DNA from 2 places in the Streptomyces sp. NPDC050485 genome. Region 2 is predicted to be linked to the other one. Evidence: riboswitches for the same ligand, from Rfam matches in the RefSeq annotation. Region 2 holds a riboswitch; the other holds the start of a gene.
What was found. Region 2 has a riboswitch for ZMP and ZTP ahead of ACIBK6_RS10035 (bifunctional 5,10-methylenetetrahydrofolate dehydrogenase/5,10-methenyltetrahydrofolate cyclohydrolase). Riboswitches for the same ligand answer to the same signal wherever they lie in the genome.

Region 1: another riboswitch for ZMP and ZTP. It lies ahead of glyA (serine hydroxymethyltransferase); the one in region 2 lies ahead of ACIBK6_RS10035 (bifunctional 5,10-methylenetetrahydrofolate dehydrogenase/5,10-methenyltetrahydrofolate cyclohydrolase).

The regions. Positions count from the first base shown of each region.
Region 1 is NZ_JBITHR010000020.1:120,186-131,502, forward strand. It holds gene ACIBK6_RS32070 (GtrA family protein) at 1-406, opposite strand, end outside; gene ACIBK6_RS32075 (decaprenyl-phosphate phosphoribosyltransferase) at 403-1,347, opposite strand; gene ACIBK6_RS32080 (phosphatase PAP2 family protein) at 1,344-1,883, opposite strand; gene ACIBK6_RS32085 (FAD-binding protein) at 2,105-3,577, shown strand; gene ACIBK6_RS32090 (decaprenylphospho-beta-D-erythro-pentofuranosid-2-ulose 2-reductase) at 3,641-4,396, shown strand; gene ACIBK6_RS32095 (2'-5' RNA ligase family protein) at 4,404-4,982, opposite strand; gene trpS (tryptophan--tRNA ligase) at 5,097-6,110, opposite strand; gene glyA (serine hydroxymethyltransferase) at 6,432-7,703, opposite strand; ZMP/ZTP riboswitch at 7,733-7,823, opposite strand; gene rocD (ornithine--oxo-acid transaminase) at 7,915-9,150, shown strand; gene ACIBK6_RS32115 (hypothetical protein) at 9,279-10,184, opposite strand; gene ACIBK6_RS32120 (hypothetical protein) at 10,192-10,569, opposite strand; gene ACIBK6_RS32125 (hypothetical protein) at 10,569-11,317, opposite strand, start outside.
Region 2 is NZ_JBITHR010000004.1:162,377-173,693, forward strand. It holds gene ACIBK6_RS10000 (LPXTG cell wall anchor domain-containing protein) at 1-64, shown strand, start outside; gene ACIBK6_RS10005 (sortase domain-bontaining protein) at 128-910, opposite strand; gene ACIBK6_RS10010 (DUF4142 domain-containing protein) at 937-1,770, opposite strand; gene ACIBK6_RS10015 (glycosyltransferase) at 2,006-2,800, shown strand; gene ACIBK6_RS10020 (dihydrofolate reductase family protein) at 2,868-3,431, opposite strand; partial or broken gene ACIBK6_RS10025 (IS5/IS1182 family transposase) at 3,590-3,712, shown strand; gene ACIBK6_RS10030 (hypothetical protein) at 3,741-3,989, opposite strand; ZMP/ZTP riboswitch at 4,153-4,237, shown strand; gene ACIBK6_RS10035 (bifunctional 5,10-methylenetetrahydrofolate dehydrogenase/5,10-methenyltetrahydrofolate cyclohydrolase) at 4,274-5,119, shown strand; partial or broken gene ACIBK6_RS10040 (cysteine hydrolase) at 5,156-5,317, shown strand; gene ACIBK6_RS10045 (hypothetical protein) at 5,520-6,113, shown strand; gene ACIBK6_RS10050 (DUF3995 domain-containing protein) at 6,161-6,769, opposite strand; gene ACIBK6_RS10055 (aldo/keto reductase) at 7,062-7,922, shown strand; gene ACIBK6_RS10060 (epoxide hydrolase family protein) at 8,010-9,185, opposite strand; gene ACIBK6_RS10065 (LysR family transcriptional regulator substrate-binding protein) at 9,135-9,869, shown strand; gene ACIBK6_RS10070 (hypothetical protein) at 9,845-10,063, shown strand; gene ACIBK6_RS10075 (hypothetical protein) at 10,234-11,265, opposite strand.

The sequences.
Region 1 (11,317 bases), on a different contig from region 2:
GGCCTTCGGCCCCCCGGCCGAAGACCAGCGTTCTCGTCCCCCAGAATCGCAGGCAGGTGGCGAGGGCCATGCCGAGGACCGCGCCGGAGAGGGTGTCGGCGCGCGGGGATGTGAGGCCGAGGCCGTAGTGCGAGACCGCGATGCAGAGCAACTGCACTAGGGCGCCCGCGATGTTCACGGCGAGGAACACGGCGTACTCGCGGCGGTGGACCCGCCGCCCGCGATAGGTGCCGAACGCGTTGCCGAAGTAGGCGACCGTGCAACCGGCCATGAACGAGAGGCACTTGGCGGCGATCGGGCCCCAGCCGTGCCCGGACCGCAGCCACACGAAGAGCCCGAGGTCGGCGGCGTAGGCGCAGAGTCCGGCCAGCGCGAAGCCGATCACCTCGGACTTGGCGATGCTCACAGGCCGGCCACCGCGAGCGCGTACATCGCGACCCACACCAGGCCGATCACGGCGAGCGCGCGGTCGCGCAGGACGACGTCCTCGGGCGCGCCCGCGCTGCCCCGGTCGGCGAAGACGGCGTACCGCAGGATCGCCCCGATGAAGGGGACCATCGACAACTGCCGCCAGGGCAGCAGCGATCCGCCTGTGACGCCGCCGCTCTCCAGCGCCCACATGCAGTAGGCGAGCACCGCGACGCCCGCGGCGAGCTGCCAGACGAAGCGCAGATAGCCGGTGGTGTACGCGTCGAGGAGCGAGCGGGTCGCGGCGCCGTGGCCTTCCATCTGGACGGCCTCGGAGTAGCGCTTGGCGGAGACCATGAAGAGCGCGCCGAATCCGGCGGTGATCAGGAACCAGCGGGACAGCGGGATGCCGAGCGCGACCCCGCCGGTCATGGCCCGCATCAGGAACCCGGCGGTGACGACGACCAGATCCACCACCAGGACGTGCTTCAGCTTGACGCAGTAGGCGAGTTGCATGACGACGTACCCGGTGAGGAGCACGGCCGTCATGGCGTTGCAGGTCAGCGCGGCGGCGAGCGGGGCGAGCACCGCCAGGACGCCGCCGGTCGCGTAGGCGGCGGCCACCGGCACCCGCCCGGCGGCGACCGGGCGGCGGCACTTGTCGGGGTGGGCGCGGTCGGCCTCGGCGTCGCGGGCGTCGTTGATGAGGTAGACGGCGGCTGCGGCGGCCGTGAACAGGCCGAATACCAGGGCGAGTTGGCCGATCACGTGCGGGCTGGTGAGCCGGCCGGCGGCGGCGGGCGCGGCCACCACGAGTACGTTCTTGATCCACTGGCGGGGCCGGGCGGTGCGTACCAGACCGCCGGGCAGCGCGAGCAGGCGCCGGCCCGGTGGGACCGGCCCGGGGTCGCCGAGGACTACCGCGCCGGGCTCGGTCATCCGCGCCCCCCTTCGAGCGGTTTGCGCATCCAGGCGGCGCCGGCCCGCGCGGTGACACCGCCGAGCAGCGCGCCCGCCGCGATGTCGCTGGGGTAGTGGACTCCGGCGACCAGGCGGGCCACGCACACCGCGGCGGCCAGCGGCGGCACCAGGCGCGCGCCGGCCGGCCGCAGCGCCCCGTAGGCGACGGCCGCGGCGGCCGCCGAGGTCGCGTGCGAGCTGGGGAACGAGTGCCGCCCGGCGGTACGCACCAGGGGCTCGCCCGCCGGCAGCTGCGGCCGGGGTCTGCGCACCACCCGCTTCACGCCCATGCTGGCCAGGTGGGCGGCGGCGACCAGGGCGGTGCCGCGCAGCCAGGCCCCGCGCCGGTCCCGGTCGACGGCGGCCGCGGCGAGCCCGGCCGCGAGCCAGAGCGCGCCGTGCTCACCGGCCCGGGACAGCGCGCGGGCGGCGGCGGCCACCCGTGGGTCCGTGCCGCAGTCGCGCAGTGCGGCCAGGAGCCGTTGGTCGGCTTCGGCGCACGACGGCTTCTGCATCTGCCACCCCTCTTCCGTGACGTCGGCCCCGCCAACTGGCCGTAGGCCATGGGCGACTCTCCTGCGCCGAGGAAGCCAGATTCGGGACAAAAGGTACCGACACCCACCTAATCACCCATTTCGGTGAGCGATACGCCGGGGTGGGCGGCGGATACCGAGCGGTGGACACCGGGGCGAGTGATTGCGACAAAGAGGGCAAGTTAGGCGATACGGTCGCATTCATGTCTGCCGATACCGAGGCCACCGCCGCACCCGATCCCGCACCGCCCGGTCCCGTAACGCCCGTATCCGCACCACCCGTAGACGTACAGCTCGGATCCGCACCACCCGTATCCGCACAGCTCGGATCCGCCGCTCCGACGTCCGTGAGCGGCTGGGGGCGCACCGCCCCCAGCACCGCCCGGCTGCTGCGCCCCCGCAGCTACGAGGAGGCGGCGGCGGCCGTGCGGGCGTGCGGGGCGCGCGGCACCATCGCCCGCGGGCTCGGCCGGGCGTACGGCGACGCCGCGCAGAACGCGGGCGGCGCGGTCCTCGACATGACCGGCCTCGACCGCATCCGCACCATCGACGCCGAGGCGGGCGTGGTGGTCTGCGACGCGGGCGTGAGCCTGCACCGCCTGATGGAAGTGCTGCTGCCGCTCGGCTGGTTCGTGCCCGTGACGCCCGGCACCAGGTACGTCACCGTCGGCGGAGCCATCGGCGCCGACATCCACGGCAAGAACCACCACGTCTCGGGCTCCTTCGCCCGCCATGTGCGCGAACTGGAACTGCTCACGGCGGACGGCACGGTACGCACCGTCGCACCGGGCAGCGAGCTGTTCGACGCGACGGCGGGCGGCATGGGCCTGACGGGAGTGATCCTCCGGGCGACCGTCCAACTCCTGGCGGTCCAGACCTCGTTGATGTCGGTGGACACCGAACGGGCGGCGGATCTGGACGACTTGATGGCGCGGCTGACCGCCACCGACCACGGCTACCGGTACTCGGTGGCGTGGATCGACCTCCTCGCGCGGGGCGCCGGGACCGGGCGGGCGGTGCTGACCCGTGGTGAGCACGCGCCGCTGGACACCCTGCCGCCCCGCGCCCGCAGCACCCCGCTCGCCTTCCGCCCCGGCCGGCTCCCGGCCGCCCCCTCCTTCCTGCCGGAGGGACTGCTCGGCCGGGCCTCCGTATCGGCGTTCAACGAACTCTGGTACCGCAGGGCACCCAGGCGCCGGACCGGCGAACTCCAGCGGATCCCGGCGTTCTTCCACCCCCTGGACGGGGTGCCGCACTGGAACCGGATCTACGGCCGGGGCGGCTTCGTCCAGTACCAGTTCGTCGTCGGGTACGGGCAGGAGGACGCCCTGCGCGCGATCGTGCGGCGCATCTCCCGGCGCGGCTGCCCGTCCTTCCTGGCCGTACTGAAACGCTTCGGCGCGGGCGACCCCGGCTGGCTGTCCTTCCCGCTGCCGGGCTGGACCCTGGCCCTCGACATCCCCGCGAAGCTGCCCGGCCTCGGCGCGTTCCTCGACGAGCTCGACGAGGAAGTGGCGGACGCGGGCGGCCGCGTCTACCTGGCGAAGGACGCGCGGATGCGGGGTGAGCTGGTGGAGCGCATGTACCCGAAGCTGCGCCAATTCCGGGCGCTGCGTGCCGAGTTGGACCCGTCAGGGGTCTTCACCTCGGACATGAGCCGCCGCCTGGCCCTGTGAACTGCCCCTCGGCCCCCTGAACTCCCCCGCCCCCACTCCCGATTCCCGAGAAGGAGCCCCCTGATGAAGGACGCATTCGGCAGCCCGCAGTCCCTGCTCGTGCTCGGCGGCACGTCCGAGATCGGCCTCGCCACCGCCCGGCGCCTCGTGGCCCGCCGCACCCGTACGGTGTGGCTCGCGGGCCGCCCCTCCCCCGCCCTGGACGCGGCGGCGGCCGGGCTGCGCGAACTGGGCGCGGACGTCCACACGCTGGGCTTCGACGCGCTCGACTCCGCCTCCCACGAGGGCGCGCTCGGCCGGGTGTTCGCCCAGGGCGACATCGACATGGTGCTGCTGGCGTTCGGGGTACTGGGCGACCAGTCCCGCGACGAGGGCGAGCCGCTGGCGGCGGTACGGGTCGCGCAGACCAACTACACCGGTGCGGTCTCCGCGGGCCTCATCTGCGCGAAGGCCCTCCAGGCGCAGGGCCACGGCTCGCTGGTCGTGCTGTCATCGGTGGCCGGCGAGCGGGCCCGCCGCGCCAACTTCATCTACGGGTCGAGCAAGGCGGGACTCGACGCGTTCGCACAGGGCCTGGGGGACGCGCTGCACGGGACAGGGGTGCACGTGATGGTCGTACGCCCCGGATTCGTCCGTACGAAGATGACGGCGGGCCTGGCGGAGGCACCGCTCGCCACCACCCCCGAGGCGGTGGCCCAGGCCATCGAATCGGGGCTGCGCAGGCGGGCGGAGGTGGTGTGGGTGCCGGGGGCGCTGCGGGTGGTGATGTCAGCGCTGAGGCATGCGCCGCGGGGGGTGTTCCGCCGCCTGCCGGTGTGAAGAGGCCCTAGCGCAGGGAGGGCTGGTCCCGGCAGGTTCCCTGGGGTGGGACTCCCGCTGCTCCCCGGCCGAAGGCGTACTCGTGGAGCTTGCGCCACACCCCGTCGCCGCCCTGCTCGTAGAGGGCGAACCCGGCGCACGTCCACTGGGCCGAGAACCCCGCGAGGGACTCGTACGCCACGTCCATCGCCTCCTCGGAGATGCTGTGCGCCACGGTCACATGGGGGTGGTACGGGAACTGGAGCTCGCGCACCAGCGGCCCCGCCTCGTCCCGCACCCGCCGCTGCAGCCGCGCGCAATCGCCCGCGCCCTCGACGACGTTGACGAAGACGACCGGGGACAGCGGCCGGAAGGTCCCCGTCCCGGCGAGCCGCATCGGGAACGCGCGCCCCTCCGCCGCCACCGCCGCGAGGTGCGCCTCGATCTCCGGCAGGCACTCCGCCTCGACCTCGTGCGGCGGCAGCAGGGTGACATGCGTGGGGATGCCGTGCGCGGCGGGGTCCCCGAAGCCCGCGCGCCGCTCCTGGAGCAGGCTGCCGTACGGCTCCGGGACCGCGATCGAAACGCCGAGCGTTACGGTCCCCACGTCGTTCTCCTCAGTCATGTCCGGATACGTCGGTTCCGGACGTCAGTGTGCAGTGTGACGGCCGCACCGCCGTCTGGCCAGTGCCCCGGTCAGGGCACCGGCCGGACGGCGGGTTCAGTGCTTGGCGGGCAGGAAGCCGACCTTGTCGTACGCCGCGGCGAGCGTCTCGGCGGCGACCGCGCGGGCCTTCTCGGCACCCTTGGCGAGCAGCGAGTCCAGCGTCTCGGGGTCGTCCAGGTACTCCTGCGTACGGGTCCGGAACGGCGTGACGAACTCCACCATCACCTCGGCGAGGTCGGTCTTGAGCGCGCCGTACATCTTGCCCTCGTACTCGGCCTCAAGCTGGGCGATGGTCTTGCCGGTGAGGGTGGAGTAGATGGTGAGCAGGTTCGAGACACCGGGCTTGTTCTCGGCGTCGTACCTGATCACCGTGTCGGTGTCGGTGACCGCGCTCTTGACCTTCTTGGCCGTCGTCTTCGGCTCGTCGAGGAGGTTGATGAGGCCCTTCGGCGTCGACGCCGACTTGCTCATCTTGATCGACGGGTCCTGGAGGTCGTAGATCTTCGCCGTCTCCTTGAGGATGTACGGCGCCGGGATCGTGAACGTCTCGCCGAACCGGCCGTTGAAGCGCTCGGCGAGGTCGCGGGTCAGCTCGACGTGCTGGCGCTGGTCCTCGCCGACCGGGACCTGGTCGGCCTGGTACAGCAGGATGTCGGCGACCTGGAGGACCGGGTACGTGAAGAGGCCGACGGTCGCGTTGCCCGCGCCCTGCTTGGCGGACTTGTCCTTGAACTGGGTCATCCGGCTGGCCTCGCCGAAGCCGGTGAGGCAGTTCATGACCCAGCCGAGCTGGGCGTGCTCGGGGACGTGGCTCTGGACGAACAGCGTGCAGCGCTCGGGGTCGAGACCGGCAGCGAGCAGCTGGGCGGCGGCGAGGCGGGTGTTGGCGCGCAGCTCGGCCGGGTCCTGCGGAACGGTGATCGCGTGGAGGTCCACGACCATGTAGAACGCGTCGTGGGACTCCTGCAGCGCGACCCACTGGCGGACCGCGCCGAGGTAGTTGCCGAGGTGGAACGAGCCTGCGGTGGGCTGGATTCCGGAGAGCACGCGGGGACGAGTCGAGGCCATGCTCAGCATTCTCTCAGGTGCGCCCGCCCACCCGGAAACCCGCGCCATTGTGACCGCGGCCACAGGGACTTCCCCCTGATTGTTCCTGGGGGCTACGCCCCCAGACCCCCGCTCCCGCGGGAACGGATTTCGGCTGCGGGCCGTGCGTGGCCGCTCGCGCAGTTCCCCGCGCCCCTGGCAGGGTGCATAGGAGCGAGGCCGAAGCCAAGCCCCGGGGGGGGGCAGGGGGCGAAGCCCCGGACCCCGGTCCGGGGCGGGGCCCCGAGAAAACCCCTTTCCTTCCCCACCCCCGGAGGGTTTAGGGAAGGGGCGGGGAGGGGCTCAATCCAGCGGCAAGCCCGGGGCCGGGTAGGACGACATCAGGTCGGCCACCTCCGCGCGGATCACCGCGAGGGCGGACTCGTCGCCCGCCCGCGCCGCCGTCACACCCCGGTCGATCCACTCCGCCACCGCGGGCATGTGCTCGACGCCCAGACCGCGCGAGGTCAGGGAAGGGGTGCCGATGCGGATGCCGGAGGGGTCGAAGGGCTTTCGGGGGTCGTACGGGACCGTGTTGTAGTTGACGACGATCCCCGCCCGGTCGAGGGCCTTCGCGGCCACCTTGCCCGGTACGTCCTTCGGCGTCAGGTCCATCAGGATCAGATGGTTGTCCGTGCCGCCCGACACCAGATCGAAGCCCCGGGCGAGCAGCGCCTGGGCGAGAACCTTCGCATTGGCGACCACCTGGTGCGCGTACGCGCAGAACGCCGGCTGCGCCGCCTCGTGCAGCGCGACCGCGATCGCCGCCGTGGTCTGGTTGTGCGGGCCGCCCTGGAGCCCGGGGAAGACCGCCTTGTCGATGGCCTTCGCGTGCTCCTCGCGGGACATCAGCATCGCCCCGCGCGGACCCCGCAGGGTCTTGTGCGTGGTGGTCGAGATGACGTCCGCGTACGGGACCGGGGATGGGTGGGCGCCGCCCGCGATCAGGCCCGCGATGTGCGCGACATCGGCGACGAGCACCGCGCCCGCCTCCTGGGCGATCTCCCCGAACGCGGCGAAGTCGATCGTGCGGGGCAGCGCCGTGCCGCCGCAGAAGATCAGCTTCGGGCGCTCCTTGAGGGCGAGTTCGCGCACCTCGTCGAAGTCGATCAGACCGGTGTCGGCGCGCACGCCGTACTGCACGCCCCGGAACCACTTGCCGGTCGCCGAGACGCCCCAGCCGTGCGTGAGGTGGCCGCCCATCGGCAGCGCCATGCCCATCACGGTGTCGCCGGGCTCGGCGAACGCGAGGTACACGGCGAGGTTGGCGGGCGAGCCCGAGTACGGCTGGACGTTGGCGTGATCGACGCCGAACAGCGCCTTGGCCCGCTCGACGGCCAGCGTCTCGACCTTGTCGATGTTCTGCTGGCCCTCGTAGTAGCGGCGGCCCGCGTAACCCTCGCTGTACTTGTTCTGCAGGACCGTCCCCGACGCCTCCAGGACCGCCGTCGAGACGTAGTTCTCGCTGGGGATCAGGCGCAGGGTGTCCGACTGGAGCCGCTCCTCGGCGGCTACGAGCCCGGCCAGCTCGGGGTCGGTGGCGCGAAGGGCGGGATGGGAAAGGGGAAGGCTCATGGCGTCCTCCGGGGTCCGTTGACAGATTCCCGGGGTGCCCAGGCGGGCGGCACCTCGTGCGACAGGCCGCGCACGGCTTCCCCGGGGTCGCTTCCCCGCTCGCCAGTCGCCGTACGTACCGAACACCCTACCGGCCGCGCCGGACGGCAAGGTTTCTTCGTCCGGCATCCGAGCGACGATAGAAAAGGGCACCATCTACGCCCCATGCCGCATGACGATCGGAGAACCCGTGTCGACCCACGCAGCGACCGAAGACGCCATCCGTTCCGCCGAGGCACACAGTGCGCACAACTACCACCCCCTGCCCGTCGTCGTCGCCTCCGCCGAGGGCGCCTGGATGACGGACATCGAGGGCCGGCGCTATCTCGACATGCTGGCCGGCTACTCGGCACTCAACTTCGGCCACGGCAACCGCCGCCTCATCGACGCGGCGAAGGCCCAGCTGGAGAGAGTGACGCTGACGTCGAGGGCGTTCCACCACGACCGCTTCGCCCAGTTCTGTACGGAGCTCGCCGCACTGTGCGGCAAGGACATGGTGCTGCCCATGAACACCGGGGCGGAGGCGGTGGAGACCGCCGTGAAGACGGCCCGCAAGTGGGGGTACAAGGTCAAGGGCGTCAAGGACGGGACGGCGAAGATCGTGGTCGCCCGGGACAACTTCCACGGCCGTACGACCACGATCGTCAGCTTCTCCACCGACCTGGAGGCCCGCGCGGACTACGGCCCCTACACGCCGGGCTTCGAGATCGTCCCGTACGGCGATCTCACCGCGATGCGGGCCGCGGTCACCGAGAACACCGTGGCCGTGCTGCTCGAACCCATCCAGGGCGAGGCGGGCGTGCTCGTTCCGCCGCCCGGATACCTTGCGGGCGTACGGGAGTTGACGCGCGAGCGGAACGTGCTGTTCATGGCGGACGAGATCCAGTCCGGCCTCGGCCGCACCGGGAAGACCTTCGCCTGCGAGCACGAGGGCGTGGTGCCGGACGTGTACATCCTGGGCAAGGCGCTGGGCGGCGGGGTGGTCCCGGTGTCGGCGGTCGTCGCCTCGGCGGACGTGCTCGGCGTGTTCCGGCCGGGCGAGCACGGCTCGACGTTCGGCGGGAACCCGCTCGCCTGCGCGGTCGCCCTGGAGGTCATCGCGATGCTGCGCACCGGCGAGTACCAGCAGCGGGCCACCGAGCTGGGTGACCACCTGCACCACGAGCTCGGCCTGCTGACCGGCACCGGCACGGTCGAGACGGTGCGCGGGCGCGGGCTGTGGGCGGGCGTGGACATCAATCCGTCGTACGGGACCGGGCGGCAGATCTCCGAGAAACTGATGGACCGCGGAGTCCTGGTCAAGGACACCCACGGTTCCACGATCCGCATCGCGCCGCCGCTGGTCATCAGCAAGGAGGACCTGGACTGGGGCCTCGACCAGCTGCGCGCGGTGCTCGCGGAAGACTGAGAGGCCCCGGCGAAGGCTCGATGCGGCCCCCGCGCCCTGTCTTTTGAGGGGCGCGGGGAACTGCGCGACCAGCCACGCACGGCCCGCAGCAGACGGCCGCCGCTTCCTGCGGAGCACTTTGCCGGGACTCAACCCGCCGGAGCGGAAGGGCAGTTGGAACCCGCGCAGAAGACGCTGAGCACCGTCTTCAACGTGTTCTCCTGCTCCGGCCACGCCGCGGCCGGGGCCGCGGACAGCACCGCGTAATGCTCGCCGCCCGGCGTCAGGAAGGCGTAGTCGACCACCTGGCGCCGGTGGCCGAGCTGCTGGTTGTCGTACGCGTAGACGAGCCGCGCGGCCTGGGTGGCGCCGCCGGGCACGGTCGCGTCGTTGCCAAGGCTGATCTCCTGGTAGCCGGGGTTCTTCGCCAGCTCCCCCGAGGTCTGCTTCAGCGCGTCGTACGGGCTGAGGCCCGACTCGGCGACCGGGTACACCTGGATCAGCCGGGCGTGGTCGGCGGAGTTGTAGAAGACGCCCTTGCCCCCCTGGTCCTCACGGGTCCAGCCCTGCGGCACGTAGAGCGTGAACCCCCTTGGATCCTGGACGAGTTGGAACCCGGCGGGCGCGGTGGAACCCGGCGACGCGGAGGGGGAGGCGGAGGCCGAGGGGCTGCCCTTGCCGTCGTCGCTGCGGTCGGGGGTGACGGAGGGCGACCCGGACGCGGGCGGGCCGACCACGACCTTCGGATGGTCGGGCCCGCCCCGGGCCAGCAGCCAGCCGCCCCCCGCCCCGGCCGCGGCCACGACGACCATCGCGACGACGACGGCGACCGGCACCCGCCGGGCGGGGCGCGCCTCGGGGGGCACGACGTGCGGCTCCTCCAGGGACGGCAGGGGCAGCTGGGGAGCAGGGGGTGTCGGCGGCGCTGGGGGCCCCGGCGGTGCCGGGGGCGCCTGGGACTCCGGAGGTGCGACGGGGGCATGGTCCGACCCCTGTACGCTCTCCCACTTCTGCGTCGCCGCGTTCCAGCGGACCTCGCCCTTGCCCGTGCTCATCGCCCGCTCACAGCCCGGTCACTTCGCGGACCCGCTGCACCAGCGCCTCGCCCGATGCGAGCAGGCCCGTGATGGCGGTGGCGCCGGTGAGGAGTTCGCCGAGCCGGGCGAGGCGGCCCGGGGTCGCGCGGCCGTCGGTGCGGATCTCACCCTCGGCGTCGGCCAGTTCCGCGTCCAGGGTGCGGGTCTGGTCGTTGGCCACCAGCTGGGCGAGACCCGCCCTGAACTCCACGATGGCGTCGAGGAGTTGGCGCTGCGCCTCGTCGTCGGCGCCGCCCGCGTGGTAGGTGCTCCGCACCTTGTTGTGGTCGCCGACCGAGACGGAGCCGGTCACCCCGCTGATGTGTACGGACCGCTGCGTGTTGTCGCCGTCGGACATGGTCATCACCCCTCGTTCTTGACGGTGTTGTGGTCGCCGACGCTGATCGCCCCGCGGGCGTTCTCGATCATGACCCCGCCCTGGGCGACATTGACGATCTTCTGCTCGAACTGCCCGGTGTCGTACCCGGCTTCGTACAGCACGTTCCGCACTCCGCTGGTCACCCGGTCCTCGATGGACTTCACATAGCGCTGGTAGTCCATCGACTGGAACAGGGAGGTGTCGGGCGCCGCGGCCAGCTCGCGCACCGACCGGGCGGGCCCGTCGGGCAGCGCTCGCCCGTACCCGCCGGTGAGGCGGTGCCAGGTCGAGCCGATCGCGCGGCCAAGCACGACCAGGGAGCGCAGCGCGGACGCCGGGGTGTGCAGCAGCGCCCAGGCCGCCTTGCCCAGCGGGTTGCGGCAGCGGAAGTCGTGGGCGGCCCGGTCGGCGCGGAAGAAGTCCTCGCGCAGCGGCGGCAGGACGTGCGGCGCGATTTCCAGGACCAGCATGCCGCCCTGCGTGTGGACCCGTACGAACACGGTGGTGACGAGGTGCTCCTCCCAGCCGCCGACCCGGATCCGCAGGAAGTGCCTGCGGGCCTCGCCGCCCTCCTCCAGGGCGGCGGCCCGGTGCTGCTCGAAGTCGCCGTCGCGGTAGGGCGCGTGGGTGCGCGAGGGGAGCCCGTCGACCGGAAGGAAGACGTACTCGGTCATCTCCAGCTGCCGCAGCCGGTCCCGTACGGCGCCTGCCTGGGCCGCCACCGCCGGTGCGG
Region 2 (11,317 bases):
CCTCCTCGCGGCCGGCGCCGGTCTCGTATGGTGGCGCCGCCACAAGGCGGCCGACGCCGCATAACACCCTCTGACGGCCGTCGCCGTCCTGAAACCTGAAGGGGCGCCGCCCGGCGGGGGCGCCCCTTCAGCCCGACCGGGTAAGGGCTCTGGATGCCGGAGTGCCGTACAGCACGAGGTTGCTGTCGTACCCGCCGCGCTCGCGGTCGTACCTTCCCGCGCACGTGACCAGGGCCAGGCGGTGGCTGCCGTCGCGGGTGAACAGGTCGGGCGGGAGACCGCGCTGCGGGTAGATGCGGCGGGCGGTGATCACGTACGGGTAGGTGCGGCCGTTGGCGGCGCGGATGCCGATCTTCGTCCCCAGGGGCAGCCCGTGGAGGGTGGCGAACGCTCCGAGCCCCGCGCGTGTGTCCACGTGCCCTGCGACGAGCACGGTTCCCCGGGCGGCGCCGACGGGTGCGCCGAGGGCCCACCACCCACCGACGCGCCCGTCCTGCGGAAGGATCAAGGCGCCGTCTCCCGTGGCGCCGACGGGGACGACCGGAGCGCGCCAGCCCGCCGGCCCTTGGATCTCCACGGGCGGCGACGGGTCGACGTCGGCGACCGGCGCCGTGAGGGCGGCGGACGCGCGTGATACTTCGCCCGAGACGGGCGCTGAGGCGGTAGCGGACGCGGGCGGTACTCGGGCCGCGACCGGTGCCGTGCCGGTATCGGGCGTGGGCGGTACTTCGCCCGCGACCGGTGCCGTGAGGGCGGCGGACACGGGCGGTACTTCGCCTGCCTCGCCCAGCTCTCGCACCGGCCCCGCCGGGCTGAGTGCGGCCCATCCGGCAGCCGCCGCCAGTGCCCCGAGGGCGATCGCGGCCTTGGCGGTGGTCCGGCCTGGTGCCACGCCTCTCGGCCTCGCCACGTCATCTCCCGCTTCGAGGTCGAGGTTCAGCGTTTCTTCGCCGTGCGTCGGCGGCTGCGGACCATGCACGCGGCCCCGATCGCCGCGAGCAGGCCGCCGACGGCCAGACTCACCGCCCCGAGCGTTCGGTACGTGTCGGTGTCGGGTGTGGGTGCGGCCAGGTAGCCGCCGGTGCCGGCCCGGACCGTTCCGGGGTCCTTGCTCGTATGACAGGTGCCGCCGCGCACCATGGCCAGGTGCATGGCCACGACCGGCCGCGCGGCCTTGGCCGCAGCTCTGACCTCGGTGTTCCGGCCCGACGAGATCTCCTTGTCGATCAGAGCCAGCGCGCCGACGTGGGCGTCGTCCTGGACCTTCAGCCAGGCGGAGTCGTACGCGGTCCCGGCGCGGGCCCGAACGGAGTCCAGATCCTGCTGCTGCGCCGCGGTCGGCGTGGCGGACAACTCGGTGCCCAGCTTGCCGGCGAGGGCCTTCAGGCCGGTGTCGAGCTTGCTGTGGTCGCGTACCAGCACCGACCCGACCGTCTTCACACATGTGGTCGCCGCGTGCTGCTGCGCGTCGTTCCCGGCGGCGATCTCCGCGAGGTTGCCCTCATGAATCGACCTCACGAACATCGTGTCCTGATCACTCACGGCAGCGGCCGCGGGCGCCGCGCATATCGCGGACGCCGCACCCGCCAGCGCAACGAGTGACATCAACCGAGTACGCATCACAACTCGCTCCCTTCGCGCCCGCCGGACATCGGCCGGGCGGATCCCGCAGGCGCCGCAATAGCACCCCAGGGGATACGTCCCACCGCGACACGCCGCATTGCGCACGCGGAGCGCGGATTCACCCACCTGGCCCTGAACGCGGTCCATCGCCAGGGCGTCGTGGAGCGCCGCGATGCGCTCGCCCTGCCGACGGACCCGCACCGAGCCGTGCTGCCGCTCCCGAACCCCGGCCGCCCCGTACCGCCCCCCGGCGGCAGGCGCGGGACGCGGGATCGGCGCCCGGGGCCGCCAGTGACAGGTGACGATCCGTTAATTCCCGGCAGGCGGCCCGCAGCCCGCTGGTGCGATGTACGGATCGGAAGGAGTCGTGGACGGCATACTGATGACCGTGCGAGTGGCGATCACGACGGTCGGTTCTCGGGGCGATGCGGCTCCTTACGCCGGCCTCGCGGACGGGCTGGTAGCGGGGGGTCATCACGTCACGGTGGTGACGCACGCCTGCTTCGAGCCCCCGCTTTCCGATTCACCGGCCGGTTTCCACCCGCTTCCGATCGACCCCCGCGCCGAACTGCGCTCGGCTCGCGGTCAGGTGCTGCACCACAGCAGGACCGGTCCGGGAATGCTCGCCCGGGTGGTGTCCCTGGCGAGGTCACTGGCCGGGGAGATGGCGGACGACCTCCTCCAGGCCGCGCAGGCCAGCGACGTGCTCCTCCTGGCGGGCTCGGTGACTCCGCTGGGCTACGCGATCGCCGACGGGCTCGGGCTGCCGAGTGCCGGACTCAATCTGCAGCCCATCCACGCGACAGGCGCCTTCGCTCCGCCGATGACCGGTGGCGGCACCGGGGGGCGCACTGGCCAACAGGGCATCCGGGCACGGCGTGCACCTGGCTCTGGACCACGTGTACGCGCCGGCCGCACGGAAGATGCGCCGCTCGGCTGGGACTGCCCCCGCGCAGCCTGCGGGCCCAGCGCCGAGAGCGCGAACGCCGTCACCGGCCCGTCCTGCACGGCTACAGCCCGCTCGTCGTACCGCGGCCCCGCGACTGGCGCGCCGGCCTGGAGGTCGCCGGGTACCGATGGCCCCGCCTCCCCGACCGCCAACTGCCCACCCGGCTACGGGACTTCACGGTCTCGACCTGAAACGTGCCCAGTTCGATGGCGAAGGTGCTGCTGCTGAACGAGCCACAAGGGCAAAGAGGTCATCTGATCCGCCGGACGCCCCCTGGGCTCGGCGGTCGAGCCGGCTAGCGCGCCACGCGGTAGCGGAGGTAGACGACACTCGAACTGAAGGTGCGGGTCTCGACGAGTTCGAGATCCACCCGGCGCTCGCGTTGGGGAAAGAACGGAATGCCACCGCCGACCAGCACCGGGTAGACCCTGGCCCGGTACTCGTCGATCAGACCCGACGCGGCCGCCTCGGCGGCGAGAGTCGCGCCGCCGATTGCGATGTCGCCCTCCCCCGGCTCGGCCCGCAACCGCTCGATCTCCTCCGCCAGGCTGCCGGAGGCCAGGCGGGCATTGCCCCGCACCGCCGACAGCGTGGTGGAGAACACCACCTTCGGGAGCGGCTTCCAGATGGCGGCCCACTCGAGCATTGAGTCGCCGAGCGATGGATCCTGGTCGGCGGTCTCCCAGTACAGCATCGTCTCGTACAGCCGTCGTCCCAACAGGTGGACGCCGACCTCTCGAATCTCCTCGGTGACGAAGCGAAAGACCTCCTCGTCGGGCGCCGTCCAGTTGAAGTCGCCGTCCGGCCCGACGATGTAGCCGTCAAGTGAGACGCCCATCGAATAGGTCACGCTGCGCATCAGAAGTCCTCCTCGGGACCGGGTTCGACAGTACGACCCGCCGGACGCCGCAGGACTCATCGAGGCTCGCGGGATCCCCTGGGCCGAGTCACCTCACGAGATCGTTTCGTTGAGAAAACCTCAGTGAGGACTGGTACGCCTCGGCCGACAACCCCTAACGACATGACCTCCGAGAACGGAGGGACCAGCGGGCCAACCGCCGGCGCCGTGGCAGTCACGGCGGCCGGCCCACCAGTGTCGTCCCTTCACAGTGCGCGCGCGGGAACGAGGTCGAGCTGACATGGGAGTAACGGGTGTCAGCCCTGGCCCTCAACGCAGGCCGGCGAGGTTACCCACGGCATCGATCGTGCCGTCGGCGAAGGCGCGCACGGAATTAATCGTGCCGTCGGTGCCGCCGAGACCAGCGGCGTTGGCTGACGGACCCATGAGTCCAATGAGCGCGGCGGCCCCGATGGCGATGGCTGCGGCGCGGAGAATGCGGCGTTCCATGATCACCCTTTTCTGCATGGCTGGTTGGAAGCTGTGCAACGTCACGTCGGGCCACGCGGCAACGTGCACACGCACCCCATCACCCAGATGGTCGCGATGAAACGATCAACTCCCGCGTCCGCCTTGTCGAAAGGCTGGTAGCGGGGAGGGGGTGCCGTCCGCGGGAGAGGGGCGGTGCCGTCGGTCCCGTCGTCCCGTCGCTGGTCCCGTTCCACCGGCCCCGTTACGATGACCGGGCGGTCGTGACTGGCGCTTGGGTGGGGTACCACCGGGGAGCGATCCGCCTTCAGCTGAAGCCGTGCGCCTGGGCGATCCATTCTTACCGATGGGAGCCTTCCGTGACCGCACAGCTCATGACCGGCACTGACGTGGCGAAAGCCGGCCTCGACCGCAGCGCTCGGCGGGCGCGGGACCTGGTGGCGGAGACCGGTGTGAGGCCGTGTCTGGCGACGGTCCTCGTGGGCGAGGACCCCGCATCCGTCACCTACGTCGCGATGAAGCGCAACCGCTGTGCCCGGGCGGGCATCGAGTCACGGCACGTACCGCTGCCGTCGGCGACCACCACCGCGGAACTGGTCGCGACCATCCGGGCTCTGTCCGCCGACCCGTCGGTGCACGGCATCCTGCTGCAGCACCCGGTGCCCGCGCACATCGACGAGCGGGCCGCGTTCGAGGCGATCGACCCCGCCAAGGACGTCGACGGCGTAACCATGTGGTCGTTCGCGGCCATGGCCTTCGGCTACCCGGGCTTCGCTTCCTGCACCCCGGGCGGAATCATGCGACTGCTCGACGCCTACGGGGTCGAGCCCGCCGGCCGGAACGCGGTGGTGGTCGGGCGCAGCCCGATCCTCGGCAAGCCGATGGGCATGCTGCTGCTGGCCCGCGACGCGACGGTCACCTACTGCCACTCCAAGACGGCCGACCTGCCCGCGGTGACCGCGGCAGCGGACATCCTCGTCGCGGCCGTCGGCAGGCCGCAGTTCATCAAGGGCCAGGACATCAAGCCCGGTGCGGTGGTCATCGACGCCGGATACAACCCGGGCAACGTGGGCGACGTCGACTTCGAGGGAGCGATGGAGCGTGCGCGACTGCTCACACCCGTACCCGGCGGGGTCGGGCCGATGACGATCGCGGTGCTGCTGGAGCAGACCGTCGACGCGGCGACCCGTCAGGCGGCGGGCGGAGCGTCTGCGACGTAGCCGTCCTCCAGTTGGCGGCGGGCCGGTCCGCGCGGCGACGCAGTTCGCGCGGCGGGCATCCCCGTGATCTAGGTGGTCATCGGGTTGCGTCCGGGGCATCCGGATGTCGGACCTCGCAACAGGGTGCTCAGCACGGCAGCGCAGTCCGGCCTCTTCACCGAGGGGGACCCCGGCACACAGATCCACCACGACGTCGCGGACTGGCTCGAAGGGACCGCCGCCCAATGGCCGGACACCGCCCGGGAGTTCGTGCCGCGGGTCCCCCGCGACGGGTTTGTCCATTCGCCGGACACCGGCCTGCCGGGTTGAGGATCGTTGTCCGTGAATGTGCACCAGGCACCGACGGGCCGCGCCTCGGCAGGAGGTCCCCGGTGGGCGGCCTACAGGGATTGGGGAAGCCATGAAGTGGCAGACGGCGGAATTCGGTTCGTCCCACGGTGGCTCGGTCGGGGTCGTCCTGGCCGACGGCAGCGAGGCAAAGCCGGTGTACCTCGATGCGGGCAGCGGCGGCGGTGGTTGCACGACCACGCAATGGACCGTGCACGACGGACGGATGGGCCGGCCACGCGCTGCTGAGCTGCGCGGCTCGTGTTCGTGCGGCTGGCGCGGCGCGTCCCGCTATCCGATCGACTGGGCCGCCGTGGGCGAGGTTTCCCTGTACAAGGCGGACATCGACACGGACGGCCCCCGCCAGGACTGGGCCCAGCACATCAAAGACGTAGAGGCACGGTCTCTGCCCTTACCGGCCGATCTGCAGGACCTGCTGGACATGCTGGCCGAACGGCTCGACAACCTGGCCTTCGAAGTGCCGCTGGCCGCACTCAAGGCCGTAGCGGCGGCAGAGCGCATCACACAACGCGTCGGCAACGCCGCGGCCCACAGCATTCTGGCCGAGGAGTCCATGGACGAACTGACCTGGGATGACATCGGGAAGGCGCTGGGACTGACCGAGAACGACGCCCGTTCGCGGCTCACCCGCTACGTCAGGCGCTGAGACTTCGGGGCGGGCAGGACGACGGCGGGGCAACTGCGTGACGGCCGTCATCCAATCCCGGCGAGTGTCGAGGCCAAGGACAAGAGCAATGCACCCAGCACCCCCACTGAGCCGTAGCGCCGCATCTCGCGTCGGCCATCGTGCCGGCGGACATAGTGCGTGGTGGCCGCGGCGAAGGCCAGGCCGCCGACGATGAACCACGGTCCCCACAGGTAGAGGTACCAGCAGGTCAACCCGGCCAGGTCCGGCGGGACAGCGAGCGCCCCGGCCTCAACCAGCACCCCGTGGACGACGAAGAGACATCCGTGCCAGACGAGCAGCACTGCCGCGCCGCCGCCACAGAGCACCATGAGGCGACTGGTCCATGTGCCGCGACGGTGTGTCAGGCCGATCCCGACCAACGCCCCGAAGAGCTTCAGGAAACCGGTCACCCACAAGACGGCCAGGAACCACGTCACCCGGTCCTGAGCGAGCTTCATCAGCGACGGAGCCACCGTCGACTGCGCGCCGAAGGTGCCGCCCAACGCCCAGACGAAACTGGGCACCGCGAACAGAACCCCCCATGCGGCAACGGCGAACGCGGGCCACGTGCCCAGATGGAGGGGGAGCGCCCGGCTCCGGGCCGGACGCACTGAGTTGTCCAAGGAATGCTTCATCGCCACGACTCCATCCTGGCCGGACCGCGCCGGCGAGACGTCATGCGAGCGGAGCATCCGCCTCCCCCGTGAGAGCTACCGCCCGGCACTCTTGCGGAGGAGGGCCCAAAGGGCCCGGTGAGTACCCCCGGGCCGGGCCGGCTCAGCTCGCGGCAGGGCTGCTCGTGGCGGGCGCGCTGTCCGGGCTGTGGCCGGCGCCGGCAGTCCCGTCCTTCCCGGATCTGCCGTACTGCGGTGTCTACGAGCGTAGAGTCGCGGGCGTTGTGTCATGTCACCCCAGGGGGGATCGGGTATGTACAGCCGTCGTATTGGCAGCATCGCGGTCAGCGCCATCGGGCTCGGTGGGATGCCGCTGTCCATCGAAGGGCGGCCGGACGAGGAACGCGCGATCGCGACCGTCCACGCCGCAATCGACGCCGGGATCTCGTTCATCGACACGGCCATGTCGTACTGCCTGAACTCCTCCGAGACCGGGCACAACGAGTCGCTGATCGCCCGGGCACTCGCGGCATACGGCGGCGACACCTCCCACGTGCTGGTCGGGACGAAGGGCGGGGCGGCGCGCGAAGCCGACGGGGCCTGGTCCTTCAACGGGGACCCCGCGACCCTCCGGGAGGCGTGCGAGGGCTCCCTCAAGCGGTTGGGCGTGGACGCCATCGGGCTCTACCAACTGCATGTGCCGGACCCGAAGGTGCCGTACGCCGACTCGGTGGGCGCGCTGCGCGACCTGTACGACGCGGGCAGGATCCGCGCGGTCGGCATCTCGAATGTCAGCTCCGACCAACTGCGCGAAGCCCACCGGATCCTCGGCGAGCGGCTGGTGTCCGTGCAGAACAGCTTCTCGCCGGCCACCCGCGACAGTGAGCCGCAGCTGCGGCTGTGCACCGAACTGGGGATCGCCTTCCTGCCGTACAGCCCGCTGGGCGGCATCTCCCGCGCGGGCGGGCTGGGTTCATCGCACGCCGCGTTCGCGCGGATCGCCGAGGAGCGTGGGGTCAGTCCCCAACAAGTGTGCCTGGCCTGGGAGTTGGCGAAGTCCCCGGTCGTGGTCCCGATCCCGGGGTCGTCCCGCCCGGCGACCATTCGTGACTCGGCGGCAGCGGCCGACCTGACGCTCACCGAGGCGGAGTTCACCGAACTGGACGCCGCCTGAGGGCTGTTGCCCTCCCGACAGGCCATCGGTTTCTCGGGGTATGGGCTGGGCGAGGTCTTCCGGCCGGGCCCGCGCGCGGCGGGCCGCTCAGCCCGTCGCCGCCGCCCGGTACGGACGGAAGAACTCGCGCAGTTCCGCCGCGTAGAGCTCGGGCTCCTCGAACGGTGCGAAGTGCCCGCCGCGCGGGGGCTCGGTCACCCGCACGACGTTTGCCGTACGCTCCAGCCAAGCCCGCGGCGGCCGGACGACGTCGCCGCGGAAGAGCGAGAATCCGGACGGCACCTCGACCCGGCGGGCGTGCTGCGCGGGCGGGATCGCGGCGTTCGCCCGGTACATGCGCATGGACGAGCCGATCGTCCCCGTGAACCAGTAGAGCGTGACGTTCGTGAGGATCTCGTCCTTCGTGAAGCGCCGCTCGATGTCGCCGTCGCAGTCGCTCCACGACCGGAGCTTCTCGATGATCCACGCGGCGAGCCCGGCCGGTGAGTCGGTGAGCCCGAAGGCTGCGGTCTGCGGTTTCGAGCGGTGCATGGCGGCGTAGGCGCCCTCGGTCGCGCCCCAGGCCGCGGTGCCTTCGAGCCAGGCGCGTTCCTCGGGCGTGAGCTCCGCCGGATCACCGGTGAAGACGGGAAGACCGGCATCGGTGCGGTGGACGGCCACGACGCGATCCGGGTGGTCGAGCCCGAGATAGCGGCTCACATGGCTGCCCATGTCCCCGCCCGCGGCACCGAACCGCGGATAGCCGAGGACGTCCATGAGCTCGGCCCACAGCCCGGCGACGGCGATGGAGTCGAGGGGCGGGCCGGTGGGACGGTCTGAGTACCCGTAGCCCGGCATGTCGGGCACGACCACGTCGAACGCGTCCGCGGGATCGCCGCCGTGCGCGCCGGGATCGGTCAGGTGCCCGATGACCTTCGCGTACCGCCAGAACGAGTCCGGCCAGCCGTGGCTGAGGACCAGCGGCAGCACGGGCCCCGTCGGCGCGACGGCCCGGGCGTGTACGAAGTGGATCCCGAGGCCGCCGAGCGGCACGCGGAAACGGGGGAGCCGGGCGAGCGCCGCCTCCTGCGCCGGCCAGTCGAACCCGTCCGCCCAGTAGGCGACGAGCTCGCGGAGGTAGCCGAGGTCGGTCCCGAGCGACCACCCTGCGTCCTCGGGCGCATCCGGCCAGCGCGTCATGCGCAGCCGCGCGCGGAGGTCATCGACCGCCGCTTGAGGGGTCTTCGGGGTGAACGGCTCGGGGCGGGGCGCAACATCCGGCATGAGACGCATCCTACGGGCCACACCGCGCCACACCTCGAAAGCCCCCCGGACAAGATCCGCCGGACACCCAGGGCCGGCGCCCTGGACCGGGCCGAGCGGACGCTGGCCGAACTCGACGACGCCCGGCGGGAGATGGCCGACGCCGCCGGTGCCGGCCCGGGCCGGGTCACCGTCGCCGCCGAGGCACTGCTTCAGCCGGCCCGGGTGCTGGCCGCCTTCCGCGTGCACCGCCCCGGGGCGGGGGTGCGGCTGTTCCAGGCTCCGGTCGACTCGATGCGGCGCCATCTGCGCTCCGCCGAGGTGGACTTCGCGCTCGCCTCCCAGCCGCTGGCCGGGCCCGAGTTGTGCTCGCTGGAATGGTGCGGGAGGAGGTGCTGCCGGCCGTGCCGCCCGGGAGCGCGAAGCGGTGGCCGAGCTGGCGGAGAGGACTTCGTCGGCACGCCTGCCAGACATTGGCAACGTGCCCTGCTGGAGCGGCTGTTCGCCCGTGAGGGGACCTCGCCCCGGGTGGTGTGCGAGGGCGACGAAGCCGCCGCCACCCCGGAACTGATCGGCGCAGGCCTTGGCGTCGGCCTGGCCAGGCTGCGGCAGGCGGTCAAGGCCCTGGGGCCCGTGCTCTACGGCTATTACGGGCAGGCCGAGGCCAGCACATATCCGAAGTGGCCCCCAGGGACCACGAGTTGACCGGGCGCGGCGCGCAGCTGACGGTCGGCCGGGCCGCGCCCGGCGTGGAGATCGCCATCCGGGACACCAACGGCACCACTCTGCCGCCGGGGGAGCGGGGCGAAGTGCGGGTGCGCTCGCCCTATGTGATCAAGGAGATGATCGTGGTCGGGGGGGCCATGTCTATCCGGCGGAGCTGGAGCGCCTGCTGCTGAGCCATCCCGCTGACGGCGACGGGCAAGCCGGACAGGCGCCTGCTGCGGTCCAGGCTGTCCGGCTGAGGCGCGGCGGCCGGGAGCCGGAACGGAGCTCGGCGCCCGCGACGACCTCCGCAGTGTCGTGTCGGCGGTGCGAAATTCGCTCCGTCCTGGGCCCGTTGGCCGTGTTACTCGCTCCTGGACTCCAGGTTGCCTCGGGCCGGGGCTTGGGTGCCCTGGCTGATGTGCGTCAGCACGGGGTGCAGCCGTTGTGTGAAGTACTTGGCGACTCTTCGGGGGTTGTTGCTCTGTACGGCGGACCTGTCGAAGTGGGCCAGGTGGGGCTCCCAGCCGGCCGTGAAATAGACCATCGCCTTGAAGTAGAAGACCCTGATCGCCTTCGGATTCACCGGGCTCGGTAGGTCCGGCAGGATCGGGGGCTGCCAGAAGTCGCCGTACTTGTGCTTGAGTTCGTACAGCACGCCCTCGGCCTCGGCGATGGTCGAGGTCTTGAAGCGCTGGTACTCGGCCTCGTCGGTGACCAGGACGACGAGCCGGGACGGGTCCCTGCGGCGCAGGATCTCCACGTACTCCCACACCGTGCCGGGACCCGGCCCGGCGCCGAGGATGACCAGGCGGGCGTTGTCGATCAACTCCCCGACGGTGTCCTTCCAGTCGTCGAGAGGAAGGTACGTCCTGCGGGCGCCGGATCCGCCGGGCAACTGCTCACCGGGTCGGCCGACCGCGATCAGCGGGCCGAACCGTCGGAACATCCTGCCGAGCCGTTCCTCGTACGTGCGTCCCGAGCGCGTGATCGTCCGGGCGGGGTTGTTGAACGCATTGTCGTTCTCCGCCGCCGGGGCGATACCGGAGGACGTCAGGTCCTGTGTGAAAGGGCGCAGGTAGAGGACGTAGGAACCCGGCAGGAGGCTCGACGTGGAAGCGACGATGCGCGCCGTGTGGACTCTGGCGCGCCTGCCCATGAGCAGGCTGAGCACGAGCACCGCGACGCCCCCGACCATGACGCCGAGATAGATGAGCAGCAACACGTACCAGGGAAGGCCCTGGTAGCCGGGCATATTCGTGGTGGCCGACAGCGTCTTGACCCGTTGCCCGCTGAAGAGGACGGCCAGGCTGCCCGCCAGTCGCAAGATCCAGCCCGTGACCCGCAGAATCCAGCCAAAGACCTTGCGCTGCACGGGGAGAGAGGCTCGTTCCATATGGCAGCACCACACCCCTCATCCTTCACCGCGCTTCGTAGACCGCGACACG